Regions from separate parts of the Marinomonas sp. 5E14-1 genome, predicted to be linked through region 2. Evidence: predicted binding sites of a transcription regulator. Region 2 holds the regulator's gene; the other holds the start of a gene.
What was found. Region 2 encodes FNR, which switches genes on or off when oxygen is low (the NO sensors DNR and NnrR bind a similar motif). Its sites were predicted from a motif close to TTGATNTANATCAA; they were not measured.
Positions count from the first base shown of each region.

Region 1 (8,964 bases), on a different contig from region 2:
ATGCCACGAAAATCAAACTGGCGACGAATAGCAACAAAATTAAATCGATCTTGCGTCATTGGGCGAAGCTTTATCTACATTGAAATGAAAACACAATGATATAACGAAACGCCCAGACACTCCTGCTTTTATTAAGAACCTCGTATATCAAGTGAACACAAATTCTTACCAATATCCCAAAACCTTCCACCACAATCCGCCGACAACACCCCAAACAAGTAAGTTAACGACACTCATGATAAACCCCATTGTCCACCAGTTTTCCATGGACACATAACCTGAACCAAATACGATCGGCGACGTTCCTGTGGCGTAATGAGTGAGAGACATCATTAAGGAAGAAGCACCGGCTAACAGCAACCCTAAATACAAAGGTGGCGTGCCAAGAGCCAAGCCAGCAGCATAAAAAGCAGCAAACATCGCGGTAATGTGAGCCGTTGTACTGGCAAAAAAGTAATGAGCGTAAAAATACACGGCCACTAAAATCACCACAGACACGCCCCAATCAAAACCTAACTCCGCAATATTGTTTTCCACAACAGACGAAAACCAACCAACTAATCCGAGTTTATTCAGAAAAGTTGCCATCATCACCAAAGCAGAGAACCAAACCACAGTATCCCAAGCGGATTTTTCCTTGAGAACATCATCCCAATTCAAAACGCCTGTTATAAGTAAAATTGACAACCCTAAAAATGCCACAGCAGTCGTGTTCACCGCGTAATCAGAACCAAACAGCATAGCGGGCACGCCAGCCCAAAGAATCAGTAACAATGAGAACACACCAATCATGACTTTTTCGCCGTAAGACATAGGCCCCATTTCGGCCAGTTTAGATGAGGCGTAATCTTTTGCATCTGGTGTACTTTTAATTTGCGGTGGGTAAATCACATATACGACCAAAGGCACTAAAGCGATACAAACCAAACCGGGTAATAAAGCGGCCAACGCCCATGTTCCCCAAGTGATGCTTATGTTTGCGCCTGTGGCATCGGCAATCAACTTTACCACCAAAGGATTTGGAGCTGTGGCCGTAATAAACATAGCGGAAGTAATTGGGTTGATGTGATAACTCACCAATGCGAGATAGTGCCCAATTTTTCGAGATGTTCCTTCCTCTGGAGAAGAACCAAAACTTGTGGCAATGGATTTCATAATGGGGTGAATAATACCGCCACCGCGTGCCGTATTGCTCGGTGTCACTGGCGCAATAACTAATTCAGATAAAGCCAGTGCATAGCCAATCCCTATGGTTTTCTTACCAAACAAGGTAATGAAGTAATAGCCGACTCGGTTTCCCAAGCCTGTTTTAACTAAACCTCTAGAGATAATGATGGCAACACCAATCAACCAAATAAGAGAATTGGAAAAACCACTTAAAGCATCTTTTATCGCTCCAGATGGGTTGTCATTGGTTACGCCAGTGAATGCAACAAGCGTTATGGCTAAAATGGCAATAGCACCAATCGGCATGGCCTTACCAATAATGGCGACGACCGTTCCGACAAACAGAGCCAATAAATGCCAAGCATTTATCGTCACACCATCAGGAACAGGCACAGCAAACCAAATGAATAAGGCTGTAACAATAGAAATGAGACCAGGAACGAGACGAATATCTGAGGTTTTCATAGCAAATCCTTCTAATACCTACTTTAAAGGCGCTCCAAATAAACTAGAAGCAATACTTATAGTACGTGATCCGGAAATAACAAAAGATGACCCACATCATAAAAAATCGTGGCATTTTGTTCACTGATACTTTAGAAACTACCCTCCTATAAAAAAGACCGGCAAAGCCGGTCTTTTAGGTCTTAAAGAATAACTTTAATTGTATTTAAGAAAAGGCGGAAACTAATTGATTATTCATTAAATCTTGCCACTCTTTATCGAGCGGTGCTTCGAATAACATACGCTCGCCATTTAGCATTATATCTAAGCGAGTCGCGTGCAAGCAAAGACGCTTGAAGCCAATGGCTTTGGTTTCCTTCAACGACTCCGTTGGTGAATATTTGTCATCACCCACGATTGGGTAACCCGCATGCAATGTATGAACTCGGATTTGATGCGTACGCCCTGTCACTGGCTCACACTCCACCAAACTGTAACCTTCAAACTGACGCACTAATTTAAATTGCGTCAAACTCTCTTTACCATCAGTGTGAACTTTCACAATACGCTCGCCAGATTTTAGCTCGTTCTTTAGTAGTGGCGCGTTCACCTGAAGTTTACGTTTGGGCCAGCAGCCATATACCAAAGCGAGATATGTTTTTTGTACGCCTTCTTTTTCTCGCAAAGCAGTATGCAGCTCTTTTAACACTGCGCGCTTTTTAGCAATCATAATAAGGCCAGATGTATCACGGTCTAACCGATGAACAAGCTCAATGAATTTTTCTAAAGGTCGCATCTGTCGGATAACTTCCACAAGTCCAAAGCTCAAACCGCTTCCACCATGGACCGCCAAACCAGAAGGCTTGTTCACAACAATCAACCCTTTGTCTTCGTAAACAATACGAGATTCAATATCGTTTTTTAGGCGGTCAGGTAAAGTTGGTTTTTCTGATTCTGGCGCTATAACAATCGGTGCGATACGAACGATATCTTCATTTTGAAGGCGGTAATCTGGCTTAGTTCGCTTTTTATTAACCCGAATTTCACCTTTTCTAAGCAAGTTATAGATTTTACCTTTCGGCACACCTCTCAAGAAAGTCACCAAAAAATTATCAATTCGTTGGCCCTCATTATTCTCGTCAATTGTGACGTAGCGAACTGCGGGACGCTCTGCTAAATTCTGTTCTGAGTCCGACATAATCAAAGATTGGTTTCCTTTATAATTGAAGCACTTAGTTTTTACTGCTATATTCACATTCGCAAAGGGTAAGAGGTAACAAAACACCTCGAAGATAAGATGCAAGAATTGAATGAACATTGCCAAAGCGACACTTTGGCCCCTATCTTACCTCTGTAACAGTTAATCTTAAATAATAAACCGCATGATTCGGAAAAATCCGCTTCAGTGGAAGGAATTCTCATTATATTGCTCGACCGCGCGTTCGCGTTGTTTCATAAAAGCAAAGAAACGAGACCGGTTAAAAGAGACTATTTAGTATTCATCAAGGCAGCGAACCGCACAAAGCGTTTAATCCAAAAAAATAAACGAATCGCGTACTACTCTTGCCAGAAACGACTGAATGACTTGCTCTAAAGCTGAGTCAGATTGATTAATGGTTACCTATCGCTGCAGTGACTCTTTTCGTATCAGCGCTAACAGAGCTCACACATACAATGATTAGAATGTTAATAAATGCAACTCAACAAGAAGAGTTGCGCGTCGCCCTTGTAGACGGTCAACGTCTATACGATCTAGATATCGAATCCGGTTCTCGCGAACAAAAGAAATCCAACATTTATAAAGGCCGAATTACTCGTATTGAACCGAGTCTTGAAGCCGCATTTGTTGATTTTGGTGCAGAACGTCATGGTTTCCTTCCTTTAAAAGAAATCTCCAAAACTTACTTCTCCAAAAAATCTAACCATGAAGGCCGAGTTAACATCAAAGATGTGTTAAGCGAAGGTCAAGAAGTCATCGTACAGGTAGATAAAGAAGAGCGTGGTAACAAAGGTGCAGCACTAACTACTTTCGTTAGCCTAGCAGGGCGCTACTTAGTTTTGATGCCAAATAATCCTCGTGCTGGTGGTATTTCTCGCCGCATCGATGGTGATGATAGATCTCATCTAAAAGAAGCAATGTCCGGCCTTAACACACCAGAAAATGGTGGTTTAATTGTACGTACCGCTGGCGTTGGCCGCTCTACTGAAGAGCTACAGTGGGATTTGGATTACCTTGATACGCTTTGGAATTCCATCACCAAAGCGGCTTCAGAAAAGCCTGCACCATTTTTGATTTATCAAGAAAGTAACATTGTTATCCGTGCGATCCGCGATTACTTGCGCGAAGACATTGGTGAAGTGTTGATTGATGAAAAAGACGCTTATCAAGATGCGATTAACTTTGTTATGCAGGTTATGCCGCATTTCAAATCTCGCATCAAGATGTACACAGACACCACACCTCTTTTCAATCGTTTCCAAATTGAAAGTCAAATTGAAACAGCATTCCAACGTGAAGTACGTTTGCCTTCAGGTGGCTCAATCGTTATTGACCCAACAGAAGCTTTAGTTTCCATCGACATCAACTCTGCCCGCGCCACCAAAGGCGGAGATATTGAAGAAACCGCATTACAAACAAACCTAGAAGCAGCAGACGAAATTGCTCGTCAACTACGCTTACGAGACATTGGTGGCTTGGTCGTCATTGATTTCATCGACATGACACCTGTGCGCAACCAAAAAGAAGTCGAAAATCGCATGAAAAATGCGCTTGAAGCCGACAGGGCTCGCGTTCAAATTGGTCGCATTTCTCGCTTTGGACTTCTTGAGATGTCACGACAACGCCTTCGTCCATCATTAGGAGAAACAAGCGGTATCGTTTGTCCTCGCTGTAATGGCCAAGGTTTCATCCGTGACGTTGAATCTCTAGCCTTGTCAGTACTTCGCTTAATTGAAGAAGAATGCTCGAAAGAGCGCACGTCTCAAATTCGTGCAGTCTTGCCTGTTTCCGTTGCCACTTTCTTGCTAAACGAGAAACGTACTAACATCGCAAAAATCGAAAAGCGTAACAGTGTTCATATTATTCTTGTGCCAAATCCACACATGGAAACACCGCACTTTGAAGTTGAACGTATTCGTGACGATAGCACGGTTATTTCTCAGAACGATAACAGCTATACTTTGGTTGAAACACCTGAACAACCACCGTATGAGCCTCGTCAAACAAGTGAAAACGTGCGCCCACAAGCAGCAGTAACAAGTATTGCACCGAAGTCACCAGCTCCGGCGCATACAGAAACATCTGCAGCGACGCAAAGTAGTGCCCCTAAAGCGAAAAAACCAGGTCTTGTCGCTCGTATCTTGACAGCTTTGTTCGGGGATTCTTCTAGCAAGCAATCACCTAAACAGAAGAGTAAAACAAGCTCTCCAAAATCAAATACGACAACATTCTCATCACAAAACGATCGCACATCAAGCAAAACGACTGGCAATCGCAGTAACCGCAACAAGCGCAATGTAAAGCATCAAAATTCTGATCGTGACAATACAACAGAAAAGAGCCAAAGCCGCTCTACTCGCCAATCTCGCAGAGAACAAGCAGAAGCTGCCACGAAAGGAAACAACCGTCGAAATAACCGTAACAACAAGCAAGACAACTTAGATTCTAAGGTTGAAAAGCAAGAGTCAGCGGTTAAGACTCCTCGCCAGCCGCCTAAGGCGAAAGAAGTTCCTGAAGTAAAAGAGCGAAAACGTGACCGTAATGATAACCGCCGTCGCAGTGGCAAGTTAAAAGATGAAGCTTTAGAAGCAGCAAAACTACAAGAGCAAGAAGATGCCGCTCTAGTGGAAGCCGCTACAAACACATTAACAGAAAACAATGAAAGTACTGATGAACCACAACGTCGCTCTCGTCGCTCTCGTCGCTCTCGTCGCCCACAAAAAGACGAAGCAAACACTCAAGAAACAACTGAGAATGTAATCGAGAAAGTTGAGAAAGAAGTGGAAAATGTAATGCCAGCATTAGAATCTACTCCGGTCGTAGAGGCTAAAGCAGCTGTTGCATCAGAAAAAACGGTTGAAGAATCAACACCTGAACCAGAAGCTAAGCCTCAAGCCAAAGCGACTAAACCTAAAATGTCGGTTAAAGCTCAAATGAGTAAAGTGGAAGCGACTCAAAAGGACAGCGAAGACGCAATAAAAACTGAAGCACCTGAAGAAGCAGCCGCTGTGGTTGAAATTCCAAAAGTAGAAGAACCAAAAGCAGAAACTATCAAGGAAGAAACATCAGCATCTGAATCTGAATCTGAATCTGAATCTTCAAAAGTGGAAAAGCCAAAGGTAGAGATTGCTAAAGAAGAAGCTTCAGTAATTGAAACTCCAAAAGCTGAAGAGCCTAAAGTAGAAACTATCAAGGAAGAAGCTCCTGTTGTCGAAACGGTAGAAACAGAATCTCCAAAAACTGAGACGCCTGTTGCTGAAGTAGCTTCAGCAGAAAATGCAGCAAACAAACCAGCTGAATCAGCAATAACGGACAGTACTCCTACTGAAAATACTGATATAGCTCCTGAAACTAAGAAGCCTGCGCGCGCACCTCGTCGTGGTCGTGGAAAACCAGCAATGACACCCGCTGCAGAAGTGAAAGCGCCTGTTGAGCTACCAGCAGCCATTCTTGCACAACAAGAAAAGCTGCGCTTAGAGCAAGAGGAAAAGCGCAAAGCAAACACCTCTCGTCGACGTGCTAATACTGGTCGAGTGAAGAACGACCCAAGATTAGCCCGCGAAGATAACGGTGCAGAAACTGCCTCAAACTCTAATGTAGAATAATTTTTCTTATCTATTTAGACTGAGTAAAGAGCCCGCCCATGCGGGCTCTTTAGCAACTAAAAATAGATACTTCAATGTATTCATATGAACATACAGAATGCACAGGTAAAACCTAATGGTCATTGATTTTTCTCGATTTAAAGATTGGAACCTAGTTGGTGATTTGTTTGGCGGAGCTACAACAGCCATCGTTTCTCTCCCGCTTGCTCTCGCTTTTGGTGTAGCGTCAGGAGCAGGTGCAGAAGCCGGATTATGGGGGGCTATTCTGGTTGGTTTCTTTGCTGCTGTTTTTGGTGGCTCAACTAGCTTGATCTCTGAACCAACCGGCCCTATGACGGTTATTATGACAGCCGTATTAACCAGTATGATCGCCAACAGTCCCGAAGGCGGGTTGGCTATGGCCTTTACTGTTGTCATGATTGCAGGCTTGTTTCAAATAACACTTGGTTACTTGAAACTCGGAAAATACATTACTTTAATGCCCTACAGCGTTATTTCAGGCTTCATGTCTGGTATTGGCATTATACTCATCGTATTACAGTTAGCGCCTTTCTTAGGCCACCCTTCTCCAGCAGGTGGCGTAATGGGAACAATAAGCGAACTACCAAGCTTAATTTTAAACCTACACTTTTCAGAGTTATTCCTAGGCTTATTAACTCTGGGCGTATTGTTTTATCTACCTAAAAAGTGGCGTCGTTATATTCCCCCACAACTGGTTGCCTTGGTAGCTATTACTCTTGTTTCGATTATTTTATTTGATAACGATGATGTTCGACGAATTGGTTTGATCCCATCCGGCCTACCTTCTATTCAATGGCCACATTTCGAGACTTCTGTTTTTGTTGAAATGATTATTGATGGCTTAGTTCTAGGAACATTAGGTTGTATCGATACTTTATTAACTGCCGTCATAGCGGACAGCCTTACTCGTAAGGAGCACGACTCTAATCGTGAATTGATTGGCCAAGGGATAGCAAACTTAACGTCTGGCTTTTTAGGTGGTCTACCTGGAGCCGGAGCAACAATGGGTACGGTTGTAAATATCCAAACAGGAGGAAAGTCTCCTCTTGCCGCTATCACACGTGCGTTTATTTTATTGCTCGTCGTACTTGGAGCTTCTCAATTAATAAGCCCAATTCCAATGGCTGTTTTAGCTGGTATTGCACTTTATGTTGGTCTTAATATTCTTGACTGGAGCTTCTTAAAGCGCGCTCACAAGGTGGCACTCTCTCCTACTATCATTATGTATGGCGTGATGGCGTTAACTGTATTTGTTGATCTTATGGTTGCTGTTGGTATTGGTGTCTTTATTGCCAACATCATGACTATTGAGAAATTAAGTCGCCTTCAATCTGGTAACGTAAAAGCCATTAGCGATGCTGATGATGACATTCTATTAACAGAAAAAGAAAAAGAATTACTGGATCAAGCCGATGGCCGTGTTTTGCTATTTTATCTCTCTGGCCCAATGATCTTTGGGGCAAGTAAAGCAATCGCCAAACATCATAATAGAATCCATAACTATAAGGCTGTGGTATTAGATTTGAGCGCGGTTCCTATGATGGATCTTACGATCAGTCTCGCATTGGAAAATGCCATTAAAGATGCTGTAGAAGCCGACTGCGCCGTTTATATCTTTAGCCCTAATGGACAAACCACTGAACGATTAGAAAAACTAGGGGTTTCAAAGCGACTACCACACAATGCATTTTGCGATTCAAGACACTCTGCTTTATTGCTTGCTGTGAATAATCTTTCTTAGCTCAAAACGAAAAAGACAAACTTATACTCATAAAAAAGCCTCGCTATGCGAGGCTTATCTTAAATACTTAAATTGATTAAATTACTTCGCGCTCTACTAGCTCATCAAATTCTGCTTGCTGTTGACGCTCCAAAGGGCTTTCAACATCATTGGCATTAAGATGATGCTGGCGACCGGAATGCTTCGCTTTGTGTTTAATCAGTTGCTTCTCCAATTTACCAACTAAAAGGTCAAGTGCAGGTTTAAGCTGCTTATCCGTCTTAACCGTTGCAAAAAGATCATGACCAGGAATATGCACACTGGCTTCGACTATTAATTCATGAATTTCATGCTTTTCTGTATTAAGAATCACTTTGATGCTCGTAATTTGATTGTTGATACGAGATAAATGATCCATTTTTTCTTTAACGACTTCTTGAACTTCTTCACCAGATTGGACGTGATGACCGCTAATATTCAATGTATACATAAAGAATTTCCTTCTGTTTAAGTCAGGTGTTTTGATTATTTAAGTCTTACTCCTCCTCTTTTCTTCTACTGTTAACTATAATCTATGGACGAACTGATTGAATTTCAATCCCCATAATGTAAATACTTGTTCAAGATCAAGAATGTATTAATTTCTTCCCGATTTTTCATGATCGAATACATTTTACGCTTTATTTATCAATAGCATACGGATTGAGGTCTAGCAAACGATTACTGAAACAAAGCCAGTTATCACAACTTAACCGCATCCGATAAATCCTGTACAAAATAGCAAGGAA
Region 1 is NZ_JBDXMW010000010.1:13,937-22,900, forward strand. Features, by position in the region: gene ABFY09_RS10375 (CLCA_X family protein) at 1-59, opposite strand, end outside; gene ABFY09_RS10380 (anion permease) at 166-1,632, opposite strand; gene ABFY09_RS10385 (RluA family pseudouridine synthase) at 1,838-2,809, opposite strand; gene rne (ribonuclease E) at 3,295-6,435, shown strand; gene ABFY09_RS10395 (SulP family inorganic anion transporter) at 6,551-8,197, shown strand; gene raiA (ribosome-associated translation inhibitor RaiA) at 8,274-8,666, opposite strand.
Region 1: a site for FNR is predicted at 1,719-1,732, ahead of ABFY09_RS10380 (anion permease). Genes of this name have one in related genera too.

Region 2 (8,964 bases):
TTTGACTTTAAAGGTTTGAAAAAAGCTGAAGACGCTATGAACCGCTTAAACATTATTTCTCTATAGGATGATAGAAATGAATTTTACATATAAAACTCTATTATTGACGGTCGGCCTTTTAGGTGGTTCATTTGTTCATGCTTCAACGGCTGGTGTGAGCTTGACTAATGAAACCATTAAAGGTGATGTTAATTTAGATATGGGGCCTTTTGGTGTTAATGCTGGCGTTACCAATGACACAGAAACAAATAGTTCTTCAGCTCATGTAGGCCTAACTGTTCAAGACTCGGGAGGTAATGGCCCTTTAGAAACAGGCTTAGGTATCAGGCTTAATGTAATAGATGCCGATCTTAATGATGATGACAATGAGTTCTCTGTAGCTCTTAGCTTAGGAGGATGGTACAGATATACTTTGCAGCAAGCCAATAGATTGAGTATTTATGGATCTTTATATTACGCGCCAGAAGTCTTGTCTTTTTCCAATTTAAACCATACTTATACATATGATTTTCGACTTGAGTATTTAACAATGCGTAACGCTCGTGCTTATATTAGCTATGCAAACACCGTTATTATTTATGATGATGAAAGCCGTAAAGAAATTAATAAAGGCTTTTCGGTTGGTGCTACAGTCGACTTTTAAGTCAAGCAAGTTTCTAGACAATAAAAAAGGTGGCCATAGCCACCTTTTTTATTGGAGATTAAACGCTTATCTCAATCACCATCGTACGCACAAAGACTAAAAACAGGTACGTCACTTTCACGTAACTTTTCACTACCACCTAAATCGGGTAAATCGATAATTGCAGCAACCTCTTTGATTGTTGCACCTTGTCCAGTTAGTAATTTAATAGCTGCAAACAAAGTGCCGCCAGTTGCAATTAAATCATCAAACAAAAGTACATTATTACCTGCTTTTACCGCTCCTTCTTGTATTTCAAGCTCAGCTTCTCCGTATTCCAAAGCGTAAGCTTGAGAAACAGTCTTACCTGGAAGTTTTCCTTTCTTGCGAATAAGGATAAGAGGCTTTTGCAACTCATAAGCCAATACTGCAGCAATTAAAAAACCACGAGCATCAATACAAGCAATATGAGAAATATCAGAAGACATATAGCGGTGAACGTAAGCATCAACGACCATCCTCATTCCTTTAGGGTCACTAAAGATAGGAGTAATATCACGGAAGCTGATGCCTTCTTTTGGCCAGTCTTCTACTGTTTGGATTAGTGATTTAACATAAAAATCATCGTAGAGCATATGCAGTAACGCCTTAATTTATCGAATGTTGGCGATTTTACCACAATCACTCGCAATCCCAACGAGTTTTTGCATTTCAGGGAAATTGACTATCTCAATTTCTTTACCATCAACATGGATTAACTCATTTTTTTGAAAACGCGTGATCACTCGACTCACAGTTTCAACTGCTAAGCCTAGGTAGTTTCCTATCTCTCCACGAGACATAGAAAGTCGAAACGCACTGGCAGAGTAGCCACGCTTTTTAAACCTATTGGACAGATTTAATAAGAAAGATGCGACTTTTTCATCCGCATTTTTCTTGCCTAGCAAGACCATCATTTGTTGATCATCCGATATTTTTCGACTCATTACCTTAAACAACTGGTGCCTCAAAGAAGGAATCTGAGTAGATAGCTCTTCTAAATGAGTAAAAGGGATCTCACAAACCGTTGTAGTCTCAAGTGCCTTGGCAGAAACTGGGTAGGTATCTGAATCCACACCACTTAAGCCAACCAATTCACTAGGGCAATAAAAACCTGTAATCTGCTCTTCACCAACGGACGTTATGTTAAACGTTTTTAGTGTGCCTGAGCGTACAGCATAAACAGAATCAAATTTTTCACCTTGGCGAAATAAAAAGTCACCTTTTTTAAGTGGCTTTTTACGTTCAATAATTTGATCTAGTTTATTGATGTCCTCATCAGCTAGAGCGATCGGAAGGCAAAGTGCACTTAAGCTACAATTCTGACATTGAGACGTAAGTGTACTGTTAAACCGTGTCTGTGCGTGTGTTGCTGACATGTGAATCTCCCTGACCTGATGTTATATAACTTTTGAGTATTTTATATTGTTGTTTAGGTACTTATCGAAAATCATACAAATACAGCGAATAAGTAATCTACCACGTTCTGTCACTCGGATAATGGTCTGCATTCCATTATCCTGCATTTCAATCATACCGTCTTCAATCATTGAGGTAAGATTATCTACCTCTTTTGAGAAATATTCAAAAAATCTAATATTATTTTTTTGCTCAATTATCGTAGTATTTAACTCAAATTGAGAAATAAGGGTCATAATAACCTGATGCCGAATACGGTCATCAGAATTACTGATATAGCCTCGACTAATAGCCAATTGGCCTTTTTCAATACTGCTTCGATATAGGTTTAAATCAGTATGGTTTTGAATGTACACACCACTCAGGTCGCTGATAGCAGAAACACCAAATGCCACTAAATCAGTTCCGGCATGAGTTGTATAGCCTTGGAAATTTCTCTGCAATAAGCCCTGTTTCTGTGCTTTTGCAAGGTTGTCATCAGGCTTTGCAAAGTGATCCATTCCTATGTACACGTAACCCGAATCTATAAGGTATTCAATGCTCATTCTCAGTAATTGCACTTTGATACTTGGAATAGGAAGGCTTTCTTCCGATATTCGTTTTTGCGATCTAAACCTTTCAGGTAGATGGGCATAATTAAACAGAGAAATGCGATCGGGCGATAATGCAATAACCTTATCTAGAGTGTCCCTGAAGCCCTCAATGGATTGATAGGGAAGACCGTAAATCAAATCGAAGTTTATAGATTTTATATTTATTGCGCGGGCGTCTTCGACCAGCTGAGAAACGGTTTCAAGAGATTGAACTCGATGGATCGCCTCTTGTACTTTTCTGTCAAAGTCTTGAACGCCAATGCTAATTCGATTTATGCCCATGTCAGTTAGCAATTTTAACTTAGAGGAGGTTATTTCTCTCGGGTCAATTTCGATGCTGTAATCTTGTGAGCCATCATTCACTAGATTGAAATACTGGTTTATTGTTTTGAATAAATCTCTAATTAGCTCCTCTGTTAAAAAAGTAGGTGTACCTCCTCCAAAGTGCAGTTGGGTGACTTTTTTAGAATGGTCGAGCATAAGGCTGCGAAGCCTCATTTCCTCACCAAGAAACTCGACATACTCTGCGCCTTTTTCATACTGTTTCGTCACAATTTTATTGCATGCGCAGTAATAACAAAGGTGTGCGCAAAATGGTATGTGAAAATAAAGGCTCAACGCTTTATCTGAAGGCATCATCATCTTGTCTATTAAAGCAATCTTACTGATGCCTGAATCGAACTGAGGCGCCGTTGGGTAGGATGTGTACCTAGGTCCTGATAAATCGTATTTATTAATAAGAGAAGAATCCCAAATCATGCTGTATTCCTATTAAAATTTCTAATAGCAGTTTACTCCTATGGTCTGGGGCTTTTTCTGACACAGGTCAAGATATGACATCTCTGTAAAAATTAAATCATTCCCTAAATAAGATTGGATAAGCTCTCAAGCGCTCTTATAATCACGATAACTTAATTTTTAGTTCATAGATTCATGAAAAATATACCTTTATATCTCGCACACGGTGCCGGTGCAGGGCACAGCAATACCTTCTTAAATGATCTCGGTAACGCGATTTCAGCTAAAATGTATCAGCCCATTATTCCAATCACTTTTTCTTATATGCAAGAAGTGGAAAGCACGGGAAAGAGAAGACCGCCACCGCCTTTTAAGCGTCTTGTCCTAGAGTTTTTCGACTATATAAAAAATGAGGTTGCTTGTGTTGTTGCTGGGAAATCAATGGGAGGCCGTGTTGCTGCACAGTTGTCGAACGAGCCTATGGTAAAAGCGATTGTTTGTTTTGGTTTTCCTTTTTACCCTGCCGGTAAGCCTGAAAAACACAGGCTTTCTTTTCTTGAGAATATGGAAGTTCCTTGCTTGATTGTCCAAGGAACACGAGATCAACTTGGCTCTTATGATTGGGTTAAGCAGCAATCATTGCCTGAAAATGTCAGCATTGTTTGGGTTAAAGGTGCTGACCATGATTTTAAAGTGTTAAAGAAATACAATAAGACAACCACTGAAACCATTTCGAATATTGCTGAGATTACACAGACTTGGCTTCGCGATATTCTGTAAGCCGTTTTACATTTAACATGTTTGAATAAAAGCGATAAAAGAGGATTGTTATGGAACACCAAGCAGTATTTGATGCAACAGGCTTACTTTGCCCAGAGCCAGTAATGATGTTGCACGTAGAAATGCGAAAAATAGGTGCGAAAGATGTACTTAAAGTAATTGCTACTGATCCATCTACATCGCGCGATATCCCAAAATTTTGCCAGTTTCTAGGTCATGCATTGATCAATCAGGAGCAAGAAGGCGATACGTATTTTTACTGGATTGAAAAGAAACAGAACTAAAATAAAAAATGCCTTCATATTTATATACGAAGGCATTCAGAAAGGCTTAAAAGCCAAATTTAAATCTTAAGCAACTTTAAGTCTTTTTGCTTGAAAATTTTGACCTAGAATAGCATTGTGGTATGTGTGTTTGAAGCTCGAAAGAGAGACATCGACGTCTAGTCTCAACTGGCGCACAATGTCATTAGATGAAATCAAACCACGAATTGTCTTTGTATTTTCATCAATAACCAATAAATGCTGAAGAGGGTTTTCTCTTTGACTGTATAAAAGAGACTCTATGTCTGAGTTTTTTAGAGATGTGTGAGACAATGCGAGTAAATCTTCTTTTGGTCTCATTAAGTCCGCAACCATAAGTTCAGATCGTTGATAGCCTTCAGCAACCATTTTAATAAGAGCGTCTTCAGACAAGTCTTCTAGACTAATAATACCGACAAAGTGGTTGTCTTCATCAACAACGATTTTCATACGGACGTGTTCTTTCTTCATCAATTTAACCAGCACGTCAGCGCGGGTGTTCGCCTCAATCACCCTTGGGCCGGCTTTATCAAAATCCGTGAATACAGATAGAGCGGATGAGTAGATAGTAATATTCTCGATAACTGCAGGCCAAGTAAGATCGTTAACGCTTTTTGTAGAAACATAAGTAAGTGTTTTCATAGTAAAACCCCATTAAAAAATAAATAAATGCGAAATATGGGTGAGTTATATCAATGAAAACGGAGGGGCCCTTGGGCTAATATCAGTATTAACGTTTTCTTTATTAGGGAAGCAATAGTATGAGGAGAGTGTATTAGGAAATTCAGAAGAGCGTTTTCTAATACTAAAAGATGAAGCAATAAAATTGTTATCAGAGCTTAACTCTTGATCTGGAGCAATGACTTCATTAAAACGCTGCTCTACACTAGGTTCTAACCATTGCAATTGATTTACTTCATGAGCATTTACGCGCTGAGATATCGTCAATAAAGACGATAAAATCACGGCAATGATCATAAGTAATTGAATTTTCATAGGAGCAGCCGAGCCTTTTGGTAAAGCATTCATTTCTTTCTATTCAATAAATATATGCCCACTGTTTTATAAATCCTAGCTTTTTTTAATAAATGAGCTTTCTTTCCATGATCTCGCGTTTTATTAATAAATAAGGTCAACTTGTAAGAAACTTGATCTAGGTCGTCTTTATTTTTAGTAACTCAGTTAAGCTGATGGAGTAGAAAGTCACTCATTCGTTTAGGAGGGTATTATGAAAGCTGCTGTTGCGAACACATTTGGTTCTATCCTTAAAATTGAAGATATTGCAAAACCTAAGATAGAACCATATCAAATACTCGTTAAAATCCATGCTTGTGGTGTTTGCCATACGGACTTACATGCTTGCCATGGTGACTGGCCTGTCAAACCGACATTGCCATTAGTTCCAGGTCATGAAGGTGTTGGTGAGGTAATTGAAGTCGGCGACGCCGTTACTCATATAAAAAATGGCGATCGTGTCGGTATTCCTTGGCTCTACAGTGCTTGTGGTCATTGTGAATATTGTTTAAGCGGTAGAGAAAGTTTATGCCTTTCACAAGAAAATGCAGGCTATTCTGTAAATGGTGGTTATGCTGAATATTGTGCTGCCCATGCGGATTACGTTGTAAAAGTGCCTGAAAGTTTGAGCTATGTAGACGCTGCACCATTATTCTGCGCGGGTGTTACCACTTATAAAGCACTTAAAGTCTCTGAGGCTAAGCCTGGTAATTGGGTTGCGGTCTTTGGTATTGGTGGTTTAGGTCATTTGGCTGTCCAGTATGCTATCGCTATGGGATTCCGAGTTGTAGCGGTGGATACAAGCAATGCGAAACGTGAGTTGGCGATGTCACTGGGTGCTGAGCATTATTTGGATTTTAAAACCGATGATATTGTTAATGATATTCTTTCAAAAACAGGTGGCGTTCATGCCAGCGTGTGTACAGCTGTTAGTAAAGTTGGCTTTAGACAAAGTTATGATGTCGTTCGACGTGGTGGTAAATGTGTTCTGGTCGGTTTGCCTCCAGAAGATATGCCGCTACCAATTTTCAATACAGTTCTAAATGGCGTCAGTGTTGTTGGTTCTATAGTCGGCACTCGAAAGGACTTAGAAGAATGTTTGGAATTTGCTGCACGCGGAAAAGTAAAGGCCATCATAGAAGAGAAAAAGCTCGAAGATATTAATGAAATTTTTGCAGATATGGAGAAAGGTGAAATCACAGGCCGTATTGTCGTTTCTATATAAGCGAGTTTTTGGCATAGCTTAGATATAATGTCTGTAAATAAAAAAGAGCGAAGCTGATAAAGCTATCGCTCTTTTTTTATAGTCTTTATCAGCTCAACTTAAAAAATTATGCTGTTTCAGCTGGAAGCATGATCGTTGCTTCGCCTGTGACAACCACTTTACCTTCGCATTCGCAAACTGTTTTAAGGGTAGCGCGGCGTCGACGCTCATTGATGTCTGTTACCGTAACAGTAGTGACAACTTCTTGACCGACAAAAACAGGTGAGCGAAATTTCAGTGTTTGCTCAAGATAAATGCAGCCTGGCCCAGGTAGTTTTGTGCCAATAGCTGCAGAAATAAAACCGGCTGTTAACATACCGTGAGCAATGGGCTGCCCAAATGATGTTGTTGCTGCATACTCAGCATCTAAGTGAACAGGGTTAGTGTCGCCCGTTACGTCCGCAAAAGCTTGCACATCTGCCTGAGTGACGATTTTGCGATACTCAACATTTTGGTCAATGGAAAGTTGTTCTAATGTGTATCCAGAAGTCATTACCTATCCTTATATTGCAATTTAACGCTATGGTACACTTTCGCCACATTATTCTTAAGAGGTATCTATGGTTAAGTTGGTGATTTTTGATTGGGACGGTACCTTATATGATTCTATCGACACAATTTGCCAGAGTATGCTGCATGCAGCGCAATTGGCTGGCGCACCAGATCGCAATAAAGAAGACGTTAAAAACATCATAGGTTTATCACTTGATAAAGCGGTTCAGGTTATTTGGCCTGAATTACCCATTGTTGAGCGCAATGTAATTATCGAGCATTACAAGCAAACTTATGTGGCAAAAGATCAAACTCCGCCGAATGCGTATGAAGGTGTTATTGATACCTTGAACAAACTGAAAAACGCTAATATTAAGTTGGCTGTTGCGACGGGGAAAAGTCGTCGAGGCCTAGAGAGAGTAATGGGACTCACAGAAACAAAGGGGTATTTCATCGCTACTCGCTGCGCAGATGAAACGCAATCAAAGCCTCATCCTCTAATGCTGGAAGAACTGTTAGCAGAGCTTAAGTTAACGCCAGATCAGGCTGTTATGGTGGGAGATACAGAATACGACTTGAATATGGCAGCAAATGCTGGAATGAAAAGCGTAGGAGTCACTTATGGTGCTCATAAAACAGCTCGTTTGCAAGCTTGTCAGCCTCATGCGTTAATCGGCAATTTTGATGAATTATTAGATATTTTAGGATTATAGAAAATGGCTTGGATGGAAGACGAAGACCAAAAAAAATCTCAAGAGCAAGGTATAGAAAGCATCTTAAAAAAAGAAGGTGGAAAGCCTAAAGAAACAGTAGGGGGTACTGAAAACCAGACCGATCCTAATAAAGAAATTTGGTCTCTACTTGAAAAAACCTTAAGCGAAAACATTGTTGAAAAGCGTAGAGCTAGGCGTTGGAAGATATTCTTTCGATTATTCGCTTTGGCTATTATTGTCACAGTGATATCTACTTGGATTATGCGGTCTAACATGCCGGAAGTTGGATTTGAAGAGGATGTCGTTGCTGTTATTCCAATGCGCGGCGTGATCGGAGTGGGTTCAGATATAGAGTCGAATGAATTTGTTGGTTTGATAGACCGTGCATATCGTAATCCGCAATTAACAGCTGTGGTTATTGAGATGAACAGCCCAGGTGGTAGTCCTGTACATTCCGGCATTATTTATGATGCCATTCAAGAGAAAAAGGAAAACTATCCGGACACTCCTATCATTGTCGTTGTTGAAGATATGGCCGCGTCAGGAGGTTATTACATCGCGGCGGCCGCCACTGAAATCTATGCAAATAAAGCCAGCCTTGTTGGTTCTATTGGGGTGATTTCTTCTGGTTTTGATGTGAGCGGTTTGCTTGAAAAAATAGGTGTTGAACGTCGTACTTTTACCGCAGGTAGAAACAAAGCTTTCCTTGACCCTTTTGCACCAATGACAAAAGAAGCAAAAGATAAATGGCAAGTTGTATTAGATGAAACTCATCAACAATTTATTGATGCCGTTAAAGAGGGTCGTGGTGATCGATTAACCATTACAGACGATGTGTTTAGTGGAATGGTATTTACCGGACAGCAAGCGGTCAAAATTGGCCTTATTGATGGGCTAGCAAGCGTGCAACATTTATTGAAGCATCGCTTCCCAAATGCCAGACCTGTTGTGTATGCGCCTAAGCAAGAACCATGGAAAGAGCTTGCGA
Region 2 is NZ_JBDXMW010000004.1:215,662-224,625, forward strand. Features, by position in the region: gene ttcA (tRNA 2-thiocytidine(32) synthetase TtcA) at 1-66, shown strand, start outside; gene ABFY09_RS05385 (YfaZ family outer membrane protein) at 77-643, shown strand; gene ABFY09_RS05390 (adenine phosphoribosyltransferase) at 715-1,257, opposite strand; gene fnr (fumarate/nitrate reduction transcriptional regulator Fnr) at 1,276-2,040, opposite strand; gene hemN (oxygen-independent coproporphyrinogen III oxidase) at 2,062-3,432, opposite strand; gene ABFY09_RS05405 (alpha/beta family hydrolase) at 3,607-4,191, shown strand; gene tusA (sulfurtransferase TusA) at 4,242-4,475, shown strand; gene ABFY09_RS05415 (CBS domain-containing protein) at 4,542-5,135, opposite strand; gene ABFY09_RS05420 (hypothetical protein) at 5,181-5,489, opposite strand; gene adhP (alcohol dehydrogenase AdhP) at 5,722-6,732, shown strand; gene ABFY09_RS05430 (MaoC family dehydratase) at 6,839-7,264, opposite strand; gene ABFY09_RS05435 (HAD-IIIA family hydrolase) at 7,332-7,976, shown strand; gene sppA (signal peptide peptidase SppA) at 7,980-8,964, shown strand, end outside.